2 regions of the Enterobacter cloacae complex sp. 394I7 genome follow, and region 1 is predicted to be linked to the other one. Evidence: predicted binding sites of a transcription regulator. Region 1 holds the regulator's gene; the other holds the start of a gene.
What was found. The regulator Fur, encoded in region 1, represses iron uptake genes when iron is present. The targets are predictions, from matches to a motif close to ATAATAATGAGAACNACTATCAA.
Positions count from the first base shown of each region.

Region 2: a site for Fur is predicted at 3,839-3,861, ahead of AC2FAP_RS11005 (Nramp family divalent metal transporter). Genes of this name have one in related genera too.

Region 1 covers NZ_JBXWCR010000001.1:196,854-204,572, forward strand. Annotated here, with positions in the region: gene glnS (glutamine--tRNA ligase) at 1-1,250, shown strand, start outside; gene chiP (chitoporin ChiP) at 1,697-3,094, shown strand; gene AC2FAP_RS00950 (ChiQ/YbfN family lipoprotein) at 3,142-3,471, shown strand; gene fur (ferric iron uptake transcriptional regulator) at 3,580-4,026, opposite strand; gene fldA (flavodoxin FldA) at 4,315-4,845, opposite strand; gene ybfE (LexA regulated protein) at 5,001-5,288, opposite strand; gene ybfF (esterase) at 5,417-6,190, opposite strand; gene seqA (replication initiation negative regulator SeqA) at 6,374-6,922, shown strand; gene pgm (phosphoglucomutase (alpha-D-glucose-1,6-bisphosphate-dependent)) at 6,947-7,719, shown strand, end outside.
Region 2 covers NZ_JBXWCR010000001.1:2,277,229-2,284,947, reverse strand. Annotated here, with positions in the region: gene AC2FAP_RS11015 (sensor domain-containing phosphodiesterase) at 130-2,319, shown strand; gene AC2FAP_RS11010 (NupC/NupG family nucleoside CNT transporter) at 2,364-3,551, opposite strand; gene AC2FAP_RS11005 (Nramp family divalent metal transporter) at 3,902-5,140, shown strand; gene AC2FAP_RS11000 (DUF2502 domain-containing protein) at 5,202-5,549, opposite strand; gene mgrA (L-glyceraldehyde 3-phosphate reductase) at 5,677-6,675, opposite strand; gene ipdC (indolepyruvate decarboxylase) at 6,860-7,719, shown strand, end outside.

The DNA.
Region 1 (7,719 bases):
CGGGTAAAAACAGCCCGTTCCGCGATCGCAGCGTTGAAGAGAACCTGGTGCTGTTTGAAAAAATGCGTGCGGGTGGCTTCGAGGAAGGTAAAGCGTGCCTGCGTGCCAAAATCGATATGGCATCACCGTTCATCGTGATGCGCGATCCGGTTCTGTACCGTATCAAGTTCGCTGAACACCATCAGACCGGTAACAAGTGGTGCATCTACCCGATGTATGACTTTACCCACTGCATCAGCGATGCGCTGGAAGGCATTACGCACTCCCTGTGTACGCTGGAGTTCCAGGACAACCGCCGTTTGTACGACTGGGTTCTGGATAACATCACGATCCCGGTGCATCCGCGTCAGTACGAATTCTCTCGTCTGAATCTGGAATACACGGTGATGTCCAAGCGTAAGCTGAACCTGCTGGTAACCGACAAGCACGTTGAGGGCTGGGACGATCCGCGTATGCCAACCATCTCGGGTCTGCGTCGCCGTGGTTATACTGCCGCGTCTATTCGCGAGTTCTGTAAGCGCATCGGCGTGACCAAGCAGGATAACACCATTGAGATCGCCTCTCTGGAATCCTGCATCCGTGAAGATCTGAACGACAACGCGCCGCGCGCAATGGCCGTCATCGATCCGGTTAAACTGGTTATCGAAAACTACCCGCAGGGCGCGAGCGAAATGGTCTCCATGCCTAACCATCCGAACAAACCGGAAATGGGCACCCGTGACGTGCCGTTCAGCGGTGAAATCTGGATCGATCGTGCTGACTTCCGCGAAGAAGCGAACAAGCAGTACAAGCGTCTGGTGCTGGGTAAAGAGGTGCGTCTGCGTAACGCATACGTGATCAAAGCTGAGCGTGTTGAGAAAGATGCAGAAGGGAATATCACCACCATCTTCTGCTCTTACGACGCTGAAACCCTGAGCAAAGATCCGGCAGATGGCCGCAAAGTGAAAGGCGTGATCCACTGGGTAAGTGCAACACATGCGCTGCCGGTTGAAATTCGCCTGTACGATCGTCTGTTCAGCGTGCCTAACCCAGGTGCAGCAGAAGACTTCCTGGCGACAATCAACCCGGAATCTCTGGTCATCAAGCAGGGGTATGCTGAGCCGTCTCTGAAAGCCGCCGAAGCGGGCAAAGCGTTCCAGTTCGAACGTGAAGGCTACTTCTGCCTCGACAGCCGTCACAGTACCTCGGAAAAACCGGTGTTTAACCGTACCGTTGGTCTGCGTGATACCTGGACTAAAGTCGGCGAATAATAACGCTGCTCTGGTCAATGAGAGACAAACGCCGCGTAATGCGGCGTTTTTTTATTGAATGATCATATCGTTAAGCGCGAGCAAAAATAATGTCTGCGCAATATTCAGGTCAATGTGGTGCTACTTATTTTTCTAAAAAAAGTTTGTATATTTCTGAAAAGAGTGAAGACCTGAAAATAACCAGTAATTTACACAATTACTGGCTTAAATTTAATGACTTGCCCCGCCAAATCTCGTCTCCCGCTAAATGTTACAAAGCACTACGAATTATGTGCACTTCGTCATAATCCTGACTTTTGCCCACTGAAAAGCATTGATAATTCGCGTCGCGAAAAATAACCTAAAGGCGGTAGTTAATTCGAGGGTATTTCTGACTACCCCTGACCTTTTGGTCTTTTATATTTTTCGCCGTTCAGGCGTTTTAATTCGTCAAAGAGGAATAATCTATGCGTACGTTCAGTGGCAAACGTAGTGCGCTGGCGCTGGCTATCGCCGGTGTGACAGCAATGTCAGGCCTGGTGATTGCGCCAGAGGCTAAGGCAGCAGGTTTCATCGAAGATTCTACCCTCACGGGCGGTATTTATTACTGGCAGCGTGAACGTGACCGTAAAGACGTTACCGAAGACAAATACAAAACCAACCTTTCTCACTCTACCTGGAATGCCAACCTCGACTTCCAGTCAGGCTATGCCGCCGATATGTTCGGCCTGGATATTGCCGCATTCACGGCAATCGAAATGGCGGAAAATGGCGACAGCGGACACCCGAACGAAATTGCCTTCTCGTCCAGCAATAAGGCCTATAAAGAAGACTGGTCCGGCGATAAAAGCGGTATCAGCCTGTATAAAGCCGCTGCAAAATTCAAGTATGGTCCAGTCTGGGCGCGCGGCGGATATATTCAGCCAACTGGCCAAACCCTGTTAGCGCCACACTGGAGTTTTATGCCTGGTACTTACCAGGGCGCTGAAGCCGGCGCTAACTTTGACTACGGTGATGCGGGTGCGTTGAGTTTCTCCTATATGTGGACCAACGAATACAAAGCCCCGTGGCATATCGAAATGGATAAGTTTTACCAGAACGATAAAAAGACCAAAGTGGATTACCTCCACTCGCTGGGTGCGAAGTACGATTTTAAAAACGACCTCGTGTTAGAAGCCGCCTTTGGTCAGGCTGAAGGTTATATCGATCAGTATTTTGCCAAAGCCAGCTACAAGTTTGATATCGCAGGGAGTCCGTTGAGTACCAGTTACCAGTTCTACGGCACGCGAGACAAAGTCAGCGATGGTGGCGTCAACGATATTTATGACGGCACGGCCTGGCTGCAGGCGCTGACCTTTGGCTACAAAGTGGGGCAGGTGGATTTGCGTCTGGAAGGGACATGGGTGAAGGCGGAAGGGCAGCAGGGCTACTTCCTGCAGCGTATGACCCCGACTTACGCATCTTCCAACGGTCGTCTGGATATCTGGTGGGATAACCGCTCTGACTTCAACGCCGACGGCGAAAAAGCGGTCTTCTTCGGCGCAATGTATGACCTGAAAAACTGGAACCTGCCGGGCTGGGCGGTGGGCGCCTCCTACGCGTATGCCTGGGACGCCAAACCGGGCGACATGGCCACACCGGATGCGTACTACGAACCGAACTACCGTCTGAAAGAGTCCTCTTACAGCCTGGATGCCATCTATACCGTGCAGGATGGACGTGCGAAAGGCACGATGTTCAAGCTGCACTTCACGCAGTATGACAACCACTCTGATATTCCAAGCTACGCGGGCGGTTACGGCAACATCTTCCAGGATGAACGTGACGTGAAATTCATGGTTATCGCACCATTCACTATCTTCTGATGAACGCTCCGGCGGGTTCCGTCCCGCCGGAATGGAGACTGCACATGATGAAAAAAATGGTAATCGTCGCGTTGCTGGCCTCGGGGCTGGTGGCTTGCGCCCAGGACCCGGCACCGAAAGAAGATTCTCGCCTGAAGGAGGCTTACAGCGCCTGCATTAACACCGCTGAAGGCTCACCGGAGAAAATTGAAGCCTGCCAGAGCGTGCTGAATGTGCTGAAGAAAGAGAAGGCGCATGAGCAGTTTGCGACGCAGGAAAATGTTCGCGTGATGGACTATCAGGCCTGCATTCAGGCGCGTAAAACCGGTAACGATCAGGAAGTGGCGAAGCGTTGCGACCAGATCTGGAAGGAAATACGCAGTAACAACGGAAATTAATTAAGCGTGTTAAGGCCCGGTGGCGCTGTGCTTACCGGGCTTTTTTTCGCCGGGTGACAGGCAAAAAAAAGCCAACCTTGCGGCTGGCTCAGAGTATGAAAGTTCGACTTATTTGGCGTCGTGTGCGTGATCGTCTTCGCGGCAATCACCTTCAGCACAGTGACCATACAGATACAGGCTATGGTTGGTCAGGCGGATACCATGACGAGCAGCGATTTCACGCTGACGTGCTTCGATGGAATCATCACTAAATTCAATGACCTTGCCACAATCCAGGCAGATCAGGTGATCGTGGTGCTGCTGCTGGGTCAGTTCGAATACAGATTTACCGCCTTCGAAATTATGACGGGTAACAATGCCCGCGTCATCAAACTGGTTCAGCACGCGATAGACGGTTGCCAGCCCAATCTCTTCACCCATGTCGATAAGACGCTTGTAAAGGTCTTCCGCACTGACATGGTGATTGTCTGGACCCTGAAGCACTTCAAGGATTTTTAACCGAGGAAGCGTAACTTTCAGGCCAGCCTTCTTTAATGCGGTATTGTTGTCAGTCATGCGGAATCTGTCCTGTTGCTAAACGATTCACTTCTGGAGGAAGTGACAGAAAATGCACCTGGAATAATGCGTCTCATTATAGAACTGCCATGGCTAAATGAAAACTGCAAGTCTCAGGCAAAGTATGCTTATAAAAACGTGGTATCACCGACAAACTTACTCAATGGCACCCCATTTTACCTGGGAGACATTGTACAGGTCTGGGCGAAAAAGTTAAAAGATTGTAGCGATTAATTTAATCGTTTGACCCGGTTCCTGGGCGCAACCGGGGTTGCGCCACACTAACAATCAGGCGTTAAGAATATCGTCCAGGTGCAGTTCTTCGCGGATCTGCTTCACCCACTTCTCAACGCGCTCTGCGGTCAGTTCTGGCTGACGGTCTTCGTCGATCGCCAGACCCACGAAGTGGTCGTCATCGGCCAGGCCTTTAGACGCTTCGAAGTGGTAACCGGCAGTCGGCCAGTGGCCTACGATAACTGCACCATTCGGTTCAATGATATCGCGGATAGTGCCCAGCGCGTCACAGAAGTACTCAGCGTAGTCTTCCTGATCGCCGCAGCCAAAAAGGGCGACCAGCTTGCCGTTGAAGTCCACTTCTTCCAGCGTCGGGAAGAAATCATCCCAGTCACACTGGGCTTCACCGTAGTACCAGGTTGGGATACCCAGCAACAGGATGTCATAGCCTTCGAGATCTTCTTTGCTGCTCTTGGCGATGTCATGCACATCGGCAACGTCTTTACCGAGCTGTTTTTGAATGTTTTTTGCGATATTTTCGGTATTGCCGGTATCACTGCCGAAGAAAATGCCGATGATTGCCATGAGTAAAATAACCTCTTGAAACTTAATGGTATGGTGGCGCAATTTGTCCACGGATAAGGGCAATAATAGCAGAACTGGCAACCCCGCGGAAACAGCTATCGCGCAGGACTGCACTCTGTGCTACATGAAAAGGGTAAGAAAGGGGATTTTCAGACTTATGCCTGGCGGCGCAAGGTCTCAAGCTGGGCGATCAACATCTCTTCAATGAGCTCGCTACGGCTGATATTACGCGCTTCAGCCAGTTCGTTAAGCGCATCGACGGCGTCGGCATTGAGCTTCAGTTCGACACGCTTAAGCCCACGATTTTTATCGCGTTTAAGCTGGTTGCGTTTATTAATACGCAGCTGTTCATCGCGCGAAAGCGGATTCGTTTTCGGTCGTCCCGGTCGACGCTCATTCGCGAACAGATCTAGTGTCGTACGGTCCGTTTGTTCTTTGGCCATGATTCTGAGACTTCGGGGGAAACAAGCCGCCCTGCTATTGCCCGGGCGATGAGCGCGCCATCATACATCACCAAAAACGGCACGCCAACGACTGGAAGCCCGCAACCTTCCAGTCGCTCTCTTTTTAATCAATTCGCAGTATCAGAGAGATAGCGGCGGATGGCGCGTAACACGGCGTCAGGTTTTTCCGCGTGAACCCAGTGTCCGGCACCGGCGATGACATGGGCGCGGGCCTGCGGGAATTGCGCCAGCAAGGTGTCGCGATAGGCGTCGGTGACATAAGGGGAGTTACCGCCGCGAATAAAGAGGGTAGGGTGTTGCCAGGCGGGCACCGTATCCCAGCCGACGATGTTGTTGTACTGCGCCCAGAGTACCGGCACGTTGAAACGCCACTGGCCGTCGACAAACGACTTCAGCAGAAACTGAATAACGCCTTCTTCATTAAGATGTTCGCGCATGACGGCTGTGGCCTGTTGGCGGGTTGAAACCCCAGCCTCTGTCACCGCATTGATGGCAGCAAAAATGTCGTCATGACGGCGCACGTCGTAATCCACCGGGGCAACGTCGATCACGACCAGACCGTTGATTCTGTCCGGTGCCAGCGCCGTCAGGGCCATTACCGCCTTGCCGCCCATAGAATGCCCGATGAGCGTCACCTTCTGAAGATGGTTGGCATCAAGCGTATCGAGCAGATCCTGGGCCATTGCCGCGTAGGTCATCTCCTCTGAACGCCCGGAAAGACCGTGATTTCGCATATCGACCTGCAAAATATCGTGATCGGTAACCAGATCGCGCGCCAGCACCCCCAGGTTATCCAGGCTGCCAAAAAGCCCGTGAACCAGTACGATGGGAGAATTATTGTTCGGCGATTGTGCAGTTTGCGCTCGGGTATTCAATTTCATGGCAAAGTTCTTTTTTTACGTATGTCAGGTTAGGGTATCATGTTGACCATTCTGCCGCCCGGCTGCAAGGTTCCAGTTTAATCTGACTTTTGCCGCCAACCTGGTTTGACGCTATCCGCTGTTGGAATTTAACTTTATAATCCCAACGACTTGTATTCAGATAAGATATCGCACTGGATTAAGATGAAAACAATCGAAGTTGATGACGAACTCTATCAGTATATTGCCAGCCAGACGCGGCATATCGGGGAGAGTGCGTCCGACATTTTACGGCGCATGCTTAAAATTTCCGCCGCCTCACAGCCTGCTACCCCAGTCACTAAAGATGTCGTGTCTCAACAAAACGTTGTTGCACAAGCAAAACCTGCCGTCGCGCAAGTGAAAGACAAAGTACGTGCGATGCGCGAGTTGCTGCTCTCTGATGAGTACGCCGAGCAGAAAAAAGCGGTTAACCGCTTCATGCTGGTGCTGTCTACACTCTATTCACTGGATAACAAAGCGTTTGCTGAAGCGACCGAGTCGCTGCACGGTCGTACCCGCGTCTATTTCGCGGGCGACGAGCAAACGCTGCTGCAAAATGGCAACCAAACCAAACCTAAACATGTCCCGGGCACACCGTACTGGGTCATCACCAATACCAATACGGGCCGCAAGTGCAGCATGGTTGAACACATCATGCAGTCCATGCAGTTCCCGGCGGAATTGATTGAAAAGGTTTGCGGTACAATTTAACCCTTGCATCAGAAGGACCCGGTAATGGCAAATCACAGCCGTGCAGGCCAACCTGCACAACAAAGCGATTTGATTAACGTCGCTCAGCTGACCGCGCAGTATTACGTGCTGAAACCGGTCGTGGGCAACGCAGAACACGCAGTGAAGTTTGGTACATCTGGCCACCGCGGTAGCGCGGCGCGCCATAGCTTTAACGAACCGCACATTCTGGCTATTGCTCAGGCCATCGCGGAAGAGCGCGCTAAAAACGGCGTTACCGGTCCGTGCTATGTGGGAAAAGATACCCATGCTCTGTCTGAACCGGCGTTCATTTCCGTGCTGGAAGTGCTGACGGCGAATGGCGTTGACGTCATTGTTCAGGAAAATAACGGCTTCACGCCGACCCCTGCGGTCTCTAACGCGATCCTTGTCCACAACAAAAAAGGCGGCGCGCTGGCTGACGGGATTGTGATCACCCCATCACACAACCCGCCGGAAGACGGTGGGATCAAATACAACCCGCCTAACGGTGGACCGGCAGACACGAACGTCACGAAAGTGGTTGAAGATCGTGCCAATGCGCTGCTGGCGGATGGCCTGAATGGGGTGAAACGCCTCTCTCTGGATGCGGCCATGGCATCCGGCCATGTGAAAGAGCAGGATCTGGTACAGCCATTTGTGGAAGGTCTGGCGGATATCGTCGATATGGCGGCCATCCAGAAAGCCGGTCTGAAGCTGGGCGTTGACCCTCTCGGCGGCTCCGGTATCGAATACTGGAAACGCATCGCAGAGCATTACAAGCTGAACCTGACCATCGT
Region 2 (7,719 bases), 2.1 Mb from region 1:
TTTTTGTACCTCACCTCAATCAAAATCAATAAAGCGGTCTATAAATAGACTTCAACTTGATTCGCGCAATTAATAAACCTATTATCCATCCGGTCAATGATACGAATGGAAAATAGATTATCTAACTTAATGAATAGAAAAACTTACAATAATGTAAAGATATTTATAACTGCCCTCGCGCTTTGCCTGGTTGCGGTGCCATTCTCCCGTTATATCTCTCCGCGCGCTGTTGTTAATGGTCATGACGTATATTTAGCATGGCTGCCTTTAAGCGTAATGCTGGCGGTTATTCTGGTATTTGGGCGTCGGGCGGTTATTCCTGTTCTGTTAAGTTTTACTATCACTAATATATTCAGCATTGATTTAGCACCGCTACAATATTCAGTTTTATTGTTCTGTCAGACGTTCTCGGTGTTTGCGGGGTGCGGCATCCTCAGGATCATACTGGGCAAGCGCTGGCGCTACTGCGTGCCGAACAAGCATATTGGGTTACGGATATTTTGGCTCGGCTTTATGGTACCGATAGGCATAAAAGTGTCGATGTACCTGGCAGGTTATTTGTTCCATTTCCCGGTTACTATCTCAACCTTCTTCGGTGAAGGTACCGCAATTTATAACGTAGTCGATATACAAAGTCTGATCTGCGCGGCGTTGATATTTACCATGATGTTCTATTACCCGTTAAGAATGATAATTAATCCACGTTATGCCATCACCTTCTGGCGACGCAGTGTGAAGCCCGTGTTTTTTCAAAAGAAATCGCTATATATATTAGTCTGGCTGATGCTTTTAATCGTCATCCTCGCAATTTTATGTGCTCCTTTTGAGTCACCTATTATTGCGGGCTATTTAATGCCAGTGATTTTTATTCTCTTTACGTTAGGGATCAGTCGCCTGAGCTACGCGCTCATTTCTCTTTTCTGGGCGGCATCCGCACTTCTGCTGTTGACCTATAACTATAATTTCCTCAATGGCGTGGAGTCAGGCCATTCGCTCTCCTTTATTTTGTCTGTCCTTATCTCTTTCGCCATCTGTTTGCTCTACATGTCGCGGATTTATCAGCGCAGCGAGTGGCTGAAGCAGGACTGGCAGGACAGGGCGCTAACCGATCCGCTGACCGGTTTACCGAACATTCGTGCACTGGAAGATTTTTTGCAGGACCACCCTGATGCCAAAGTGTGCTGTCTGCGAATGGACAACCTCGAGTTCTTGAGTCGTCACTACGGCATTCTTATGCGGGTGCATTGCAAACGGATGGTGACCACCTCGCTGCAGCCATTTTTGCAAAAAGATGAGCGGCTTTTCCAGCTCCCGGGCAGCGAACTGGTGCTGGTATTGCTGGGGCCGGGAACCGCTGAGCGCCTGCAGCATATGGTCGATCAGCTGAACAGCCGTAAGATTGTCTGGAACAACACCGGGCTGGATATTGAATTTGGCGCTTCCTGGGGAATGGTTGAAAACGGTGAGAAGTTACACCATACGCTGGGGCAGCTCAGCTGGCTGGCTGAGCAATCTTGCGGAGCGCATAATGTACTGGCGCTCACCAATAGCCTCGAGGTGGCATCAGGACAAACAACCGAGCGGGTTTTGATGTTAGCGCGCATTAAACATGCTCTGGATGCCGGACAGTTTCATTTATACGCCCAGCCAATCCAGAAGGCAGATGGTAGCGGGTATTACGAAATACTGACGCGCATGGAAAGCGAGGGCGAGATCATCACCCCAGACCGCTTTATACCGCTGATTGCCCAGTTTAACCTGAGCCACCGCTTCGACATGTGCGTGATGGAAAAATTACTGGTGTGGCTGCGCGATCATCCAGCGACGCATGCCGGAGTGCGTTTTTCTGTCAATCTGATGCCCCTGACGTTGATGCAAAAAGAGGTGGCCATCGAGATTTGCTCGCTCTTTGAACGCTATGGCGTAGCACCACAGGCGGTGGTGATTGAGATCACCGAAGAGCAGGCTTTCTCTAATTCGGGCAGCAGTATCAAAAACATTCAGCAGTTGCGGGACTGCGGTTTCCGGATCGCGATTGATGATTTCGGCACCGGATATGCCAACTACGAACGTCTCAGACGTCTGCAGGCGGACATTATCAAAATTGACGGGTGCTTTGTAAAAGATATCTGTACCGATGATATGGATGCGATGATCGTGCAGTCGATTTGCAACCTGGCGAAGACGAAATCACTGAGTGTGGTGGCCGAGTATGTTGAAACGCCGGAACAGCGGGAGAAGCTGCTTCACTTCGGGGTCGACTATCTGCAGGGTTACCTGATTGGTAAACCCAAACCGCTTAATGAACTACGGACATAAAAAAACCGGGAGCTGAGCTCCCGGTTTTTATTTCGCTGCAGGTGTTACAGTACCAGTGCCGCAATAGAGGCAGACAGTACGCTCACCAGCGTAGAACCGTAAACCAGCTTCAGACCGAAGCGAGAAACCACGTTACCCTGTTCTTCATTCAGACCTTTAATCGCACCGGCGATAATACCGATGGAAGAGAAGTTAGCGAAGGAGACCAGGAACACGGACAGGATGCCTTCCGCGCGTGGCGAGAGCGTGCTGGCAATTTTCTGCAGATCCATCATTGCAACGAATTCGTTAGAGACCAGTTTGGTCGCCATGATACTGCCTACCTGCAGCGCTTCATGTGCAGGAACACCCATCACCCAGGCAACCGGGTAGAAGATGTAGCCCAGAATGCCCTGGAAGGAGATACCCAGAACCGCTGCGAACAGGGCGTTCAGAGCAGAAATCAGGGCAATAAAGCCGATCAGCATCGCCGCAACGATAATCGCCACTTTGAAACCAGCCAGAATGTACTCACCCAGCATTTCGAAGAAGCTCTGACCTTCATGCAGATTTGCCATCTGCAGGTTCTCTTCGCCTTCGTCAACACGGTACGGGTTGATCAGAGAGAGAACGATAAAGGTACTGAACATGTTCAAGACCAGTGCGGCAACCACGTATTTAGGTTCCAGCATCGTCATATACGCACCCACGATAGACATGGAGACGGTAGACATTGCGGTGGCTGCCATGGTGTACATGCGGTTGCGGGACATCTTACCGAGGATGTCTTTATAGGCGATGAAGTTCTCAGACTGACCCAGGATCAGGGAGCTGACGGCGTTGAACGATTCCAGTTTACCCATGCCGTTAACTTTGGAGAGTACGGTACCAATGGCGCGGATAACGACAGGCAGAACACGAATGTGTTGCAGAATACCGATCAGCGCAGAGATGAAGACGATAGGGCACAGTACCTTCAGGAAGAAGAACGCCAGACCTTCGTCGTTCATTTTACCGAAGACAAAGTTCGTCCCTTCGTTGGCGAATCCGAGCAGTTTTTCGAACATTTCGGAGAAGCCTTTTACGAAGCCAAGCCCCACGTTGGAGTTCAGGAAGAACCACGCGAGCAAAACTTCAATAACGAGAAGCTGAACAACAAAGCGGATGCGGATTTTTTTACGGTCATGGCTGACCAGTAACGCAAGCGCAGTAACGACAACGAGTGCCAGGACAAAATGAAGGACGCGGTCCATATTTGCTCCAAATATGAGGCAGGTTTAATTTTCGTGCACATTCTATGTAACAAGCGAAAAGAAAACGAGATCAAGGACACACTATAGTTACATCCTGTGACGAGTCTCAAAATTAGTGATCCACAATACATTTTTGTTATGTTAGGTAAATGAGTGAAAAGTTAAGTTTGTGTGCTAGTCTTCACAAAAGCGTGCGCGATTGCAGGTTTTGTTAGATCGCCCCACCTTACCCGCCCGTCTATTGTTCAAAGCTATCAGAGAAATCACTATAAACTCACTAAATGATCTTGATAATCATTCTCATTTTGATAGCATTAAACATAGCAAAGGCTATATTTCCAGAGGCAGAAATGACAAACAGTCGCGTAGAGGGTAGCAGTGGCAGAGCAGCGCGCAAGTTGCGGTTCGCGTTAATGGGACCTGCGTTCATTGCTGCCATCGGCTATATCGATCCAGGTAACTTTGCGACCAATATTCAGGCCGGGGCCAGCTTCGGCTATAAGCTGCTCTGGGTGGTCGTGTGGGCTAACCTGATGGCCATGTTGATCCAGATGCTGTCCGCGAAGCTGGGGATTGCCACGGGCAAAAACCTGGCTGAACAAATTCGCGATCATTATCCGCGTCCGGCGGTATGGCTTTACTGGGTTCAGGCGGAAATTATCGCCATGGCAACCGACCTCGCCGAATTCATCGGGGCCGCGATTGGTTTTAAATTGATCCTCGGCGTCTCGCTGCTTCAGGGCGCGGTGCTCACCGGGATTGCCACCTTCCTGATCCTGATGCTGCAGCGTCGCGGTCAAAAACCGCTGGAAAAAGTTATCGGCGGGCTGCTGCTGTTTGTGGCGGCGGCCTATATCGTCGAGCTGATTTTCTCTCAGCCGAATCTGGCACAGCTCAGCAAAGGGATGATTATCCCGAGCCTGCCAACCTCTGAAGCGGTGTTCCTGGCTGCCGGGGTGCTGGGCGCAACCATCATGCCGCATGTCATTTACCTGCATTCCTCGCTGACACAGCACCTGCACGGAGGGACGCGCAAAGAGCGTTACTCTGCGACGAAATGGGATGTGGCGATCGCCATGACCATTGCCGGTTTTGTGAACCTGGCGATGATGGCGACTGCTGCTGCCGCTTTCCATTTCAACGGTCACACCGGTATTGCCGATCTCGACCAGGCATACCTTACGCTGGAACCGTTACTGAGCCACGCTGCTGCCACGATATTCGGGCTGAGCCTGGTGGCGGCCGGTCTCTCGTCAACGGTTGTGGGGACGCTGGCAGGGCAGGTGGTGATGCAGGGCTTTGTTCGTTTCCACATTCCGCTTTGGGTTCGTCGCTCCGTGACCATGCTGCCCTCCTTTGTTGTGATTCTGATGGGGCTGGATCCCACGAGAATTCTGGTCATGAGCCAGGTACTGCTGAGTTTTGGTATCGCGCTTGCACTGGTGCCGCTACTTATCTTTACCAGTGACAAAAGCCTGATGGGCGAACTGGTGAACAGCACGCTGGTGAAACGAACCGGTTGGGTCATTGTGGCGGTAGTGGTGTCGTTGAACCTGTGGCTCCTGGTCGGCACTGCTCTGGGGTTATAGCGTCGCGTTGAACCAAAGAAAAAGGAGCCGGGAGGCTCCTTTTTGCATTACTGATGACGCATTAGTGATGATGGCCGTGACCACCGCGTCCTCTGCCACCGTGACCCCAGCCACCGCGGCGGTCGTCACGATCGTTCCAGCCTTCACGGTAACCACGCTCATAGGCGTTGTTTTTGTACCAGCCGCGATGCAGGCCATTATCATGTCTGCGCCAGCGGTCGCCGCGCCACTCATAGTGACGGTTCCAGTAATCACGGTCGCGCCAGTAGCCACCGTCCCAGTATCTGCCGTAGTCGTCACGATCGCCAATTTGTAATTTAACTGATGGCAACAGGGTGATTTCGCCCGCAGTGGCGATCAGCGGGGCCGAAGCCAGTAATACCGCTGCAAGAATCAGTGACCTGAACATACTCTTTCTCCTTCACGATCGGGGCCTTTGTGGGGCCTGTTAACGCAATATTACGAGTTGGTAAAGGCTCGTTTCATCGCCTCAACTCCTAATTCATGAATGAGAGCACTTTTTGCTAAAAGTGATTTTATTTTGAGCTGTTCAGGATCCCATCAATGATTGCCAGTTCTTCCGCCGAGAAATGGCGGTTTTCCAGCATGGTCACGGCATCGTCAATCTGGGCAGTTTTACTGGCCCCAATCAGCACTGACGTTACCGACTCGTGGCGTAAAATCCAGGCCAGCGCCATCTGTGACAATTTCTGGCCGCGGCTTTCCGCCAGCGCGTTCAGTTGACGAACCTTCTCCAGCTTCTCTTTGGTGATCTGATCGGGGTTCAGGAACTTACTGCCGCTTGCCGCACGCGAGTCTGCAGGAATACCGTTCAGGTAGCGGTTAGTCAGCTGTCCCCCCGCCAGCGGCGAGAAGGGAATGCAGCCGACGCCTTTTTCCTGCAGCACGTCCAGCAGGCCTTCCTCTGGCGCACGTTCAAACATCGAATATTTCGGCTGGTGGATCAGACACGGCGTCCCAAGGTCGTTCAGGATATCGATAGCCTTGCGGGCCTGTTCTGCAGGGTAATTTGATAACCCGACGTAAAGGGCTTTTCCCTGGCGCACCACATGGTCAAGCGCTTTCATGGTTTCCAGCAGTGGCGTTTGTGGGTCAGGGCGGTGATGATAGAAGATATCCACATATTCCAGCCCCATACGCTTCAGGCTTTGATCCAGGCTGGCAACCAGATATTTGCGTGACCCCCAGTCGCCGTAGGGGCCATCCCACATGGTATAACCCGCTTTGGTCGAGATGATCAGCTCGTCGCGCCATGGCAGGAAATCTTCCTGCAAAATGCGACCGAAGTTACGTTCGGCTGAGCCGGGAGGAGGACCATAATTATTGGCAAGGTCGAAATGCGTAATACCCAGATCGAACGCGCGTTGTAAAAGTTGACGGCTGTTTTCGACAAGCGTGGCGTCGCCAAAATTGTGCCACAACCCGAGTGAGATAGCGGGCAACCTGAGTCCGCTTTGCCCGCAGCGGCGATACTGCATTGTCTGATAACGATTTTTGTCCGGCTGGTAACCCATTCTGATGCCCTCTGGCGCTGAAAGGAAAAATCAGTGTATACGTTTACATTTACATGAAAAAAAAGAGCATAGCGCAGCCTTTTTTGTAAAGCATTCTTTCCATGCCCTTCTTACGACCAATTCTGGACAGCCATCACGCTTCTTTAATACTCAAAGTGAGGTCAACGTCAGAAGGACACCTGTTATGCGAACCCCATACTGCGTCGCCGATTACCTGCTGGACCGTCTTACAGATTGTGGTGCCGATCATCTGTTTGGCGTGCCGGGCGACTATAACCTGCAGTTTCTCGACCACGTAATAGACAGCCCGGATATTTGTTGGGTGGGCTGTGCCAATGAGCTGAACGCATCCTATGCCGCTGACGGATACGCCCGATGTAAGGGCTTTGCCGCGCTACTGACCACATTCGGCGTTGGGGAGTTAAGTGCCATGAACGGCATTGCCGGCAGCTATGCCGAGCATGTCCCGGTTTTACATATTGTGGGGGCGCCGGGTACGGCGGCACAGCAAAGGGGAGAGTTGCTGCATCATACGTTGGGGGATGGGGAGTTCCGTCACTTTTATCATATGAGCGAGCCGATCACCGTCGCACAGGCGGTCCTTACCGAACAAAATGCCTGTTATGAAATCGACCGTGTGTTGACAACCATGCTTCGGGAACGCCGCCCCGGTTATCTGATGTTACCCGCCGATGTGGCAAAAAAAGCCGCCACGCCGCCTGTAAACGCTCTCACTCATAAGCAGGCTCATGCCGATAGCGCCTGCCTGAAAGCGTTCCGGGATGCTGCTGAGAACAAACTGGCGATGAGCAAACGTACCGCGCTGCTGGCCGACTTCCTTGTTCTGCGCCATGGCCTGAAACATGCGCTACAGAAGTGGGTGAAAGAGGTACCGATGGCCCATGCCACCATGCTGATGGGGAAAGGGATATTCGACGAGCGTCAGGTGGGTTTTTACGGCACATACAGTGGTTCAGCCAGCACTGGCGCGGTAAAAGAGGCGATTGAAGGGGCTGACACGGTATTGTGTGTTGGCACGCGTTT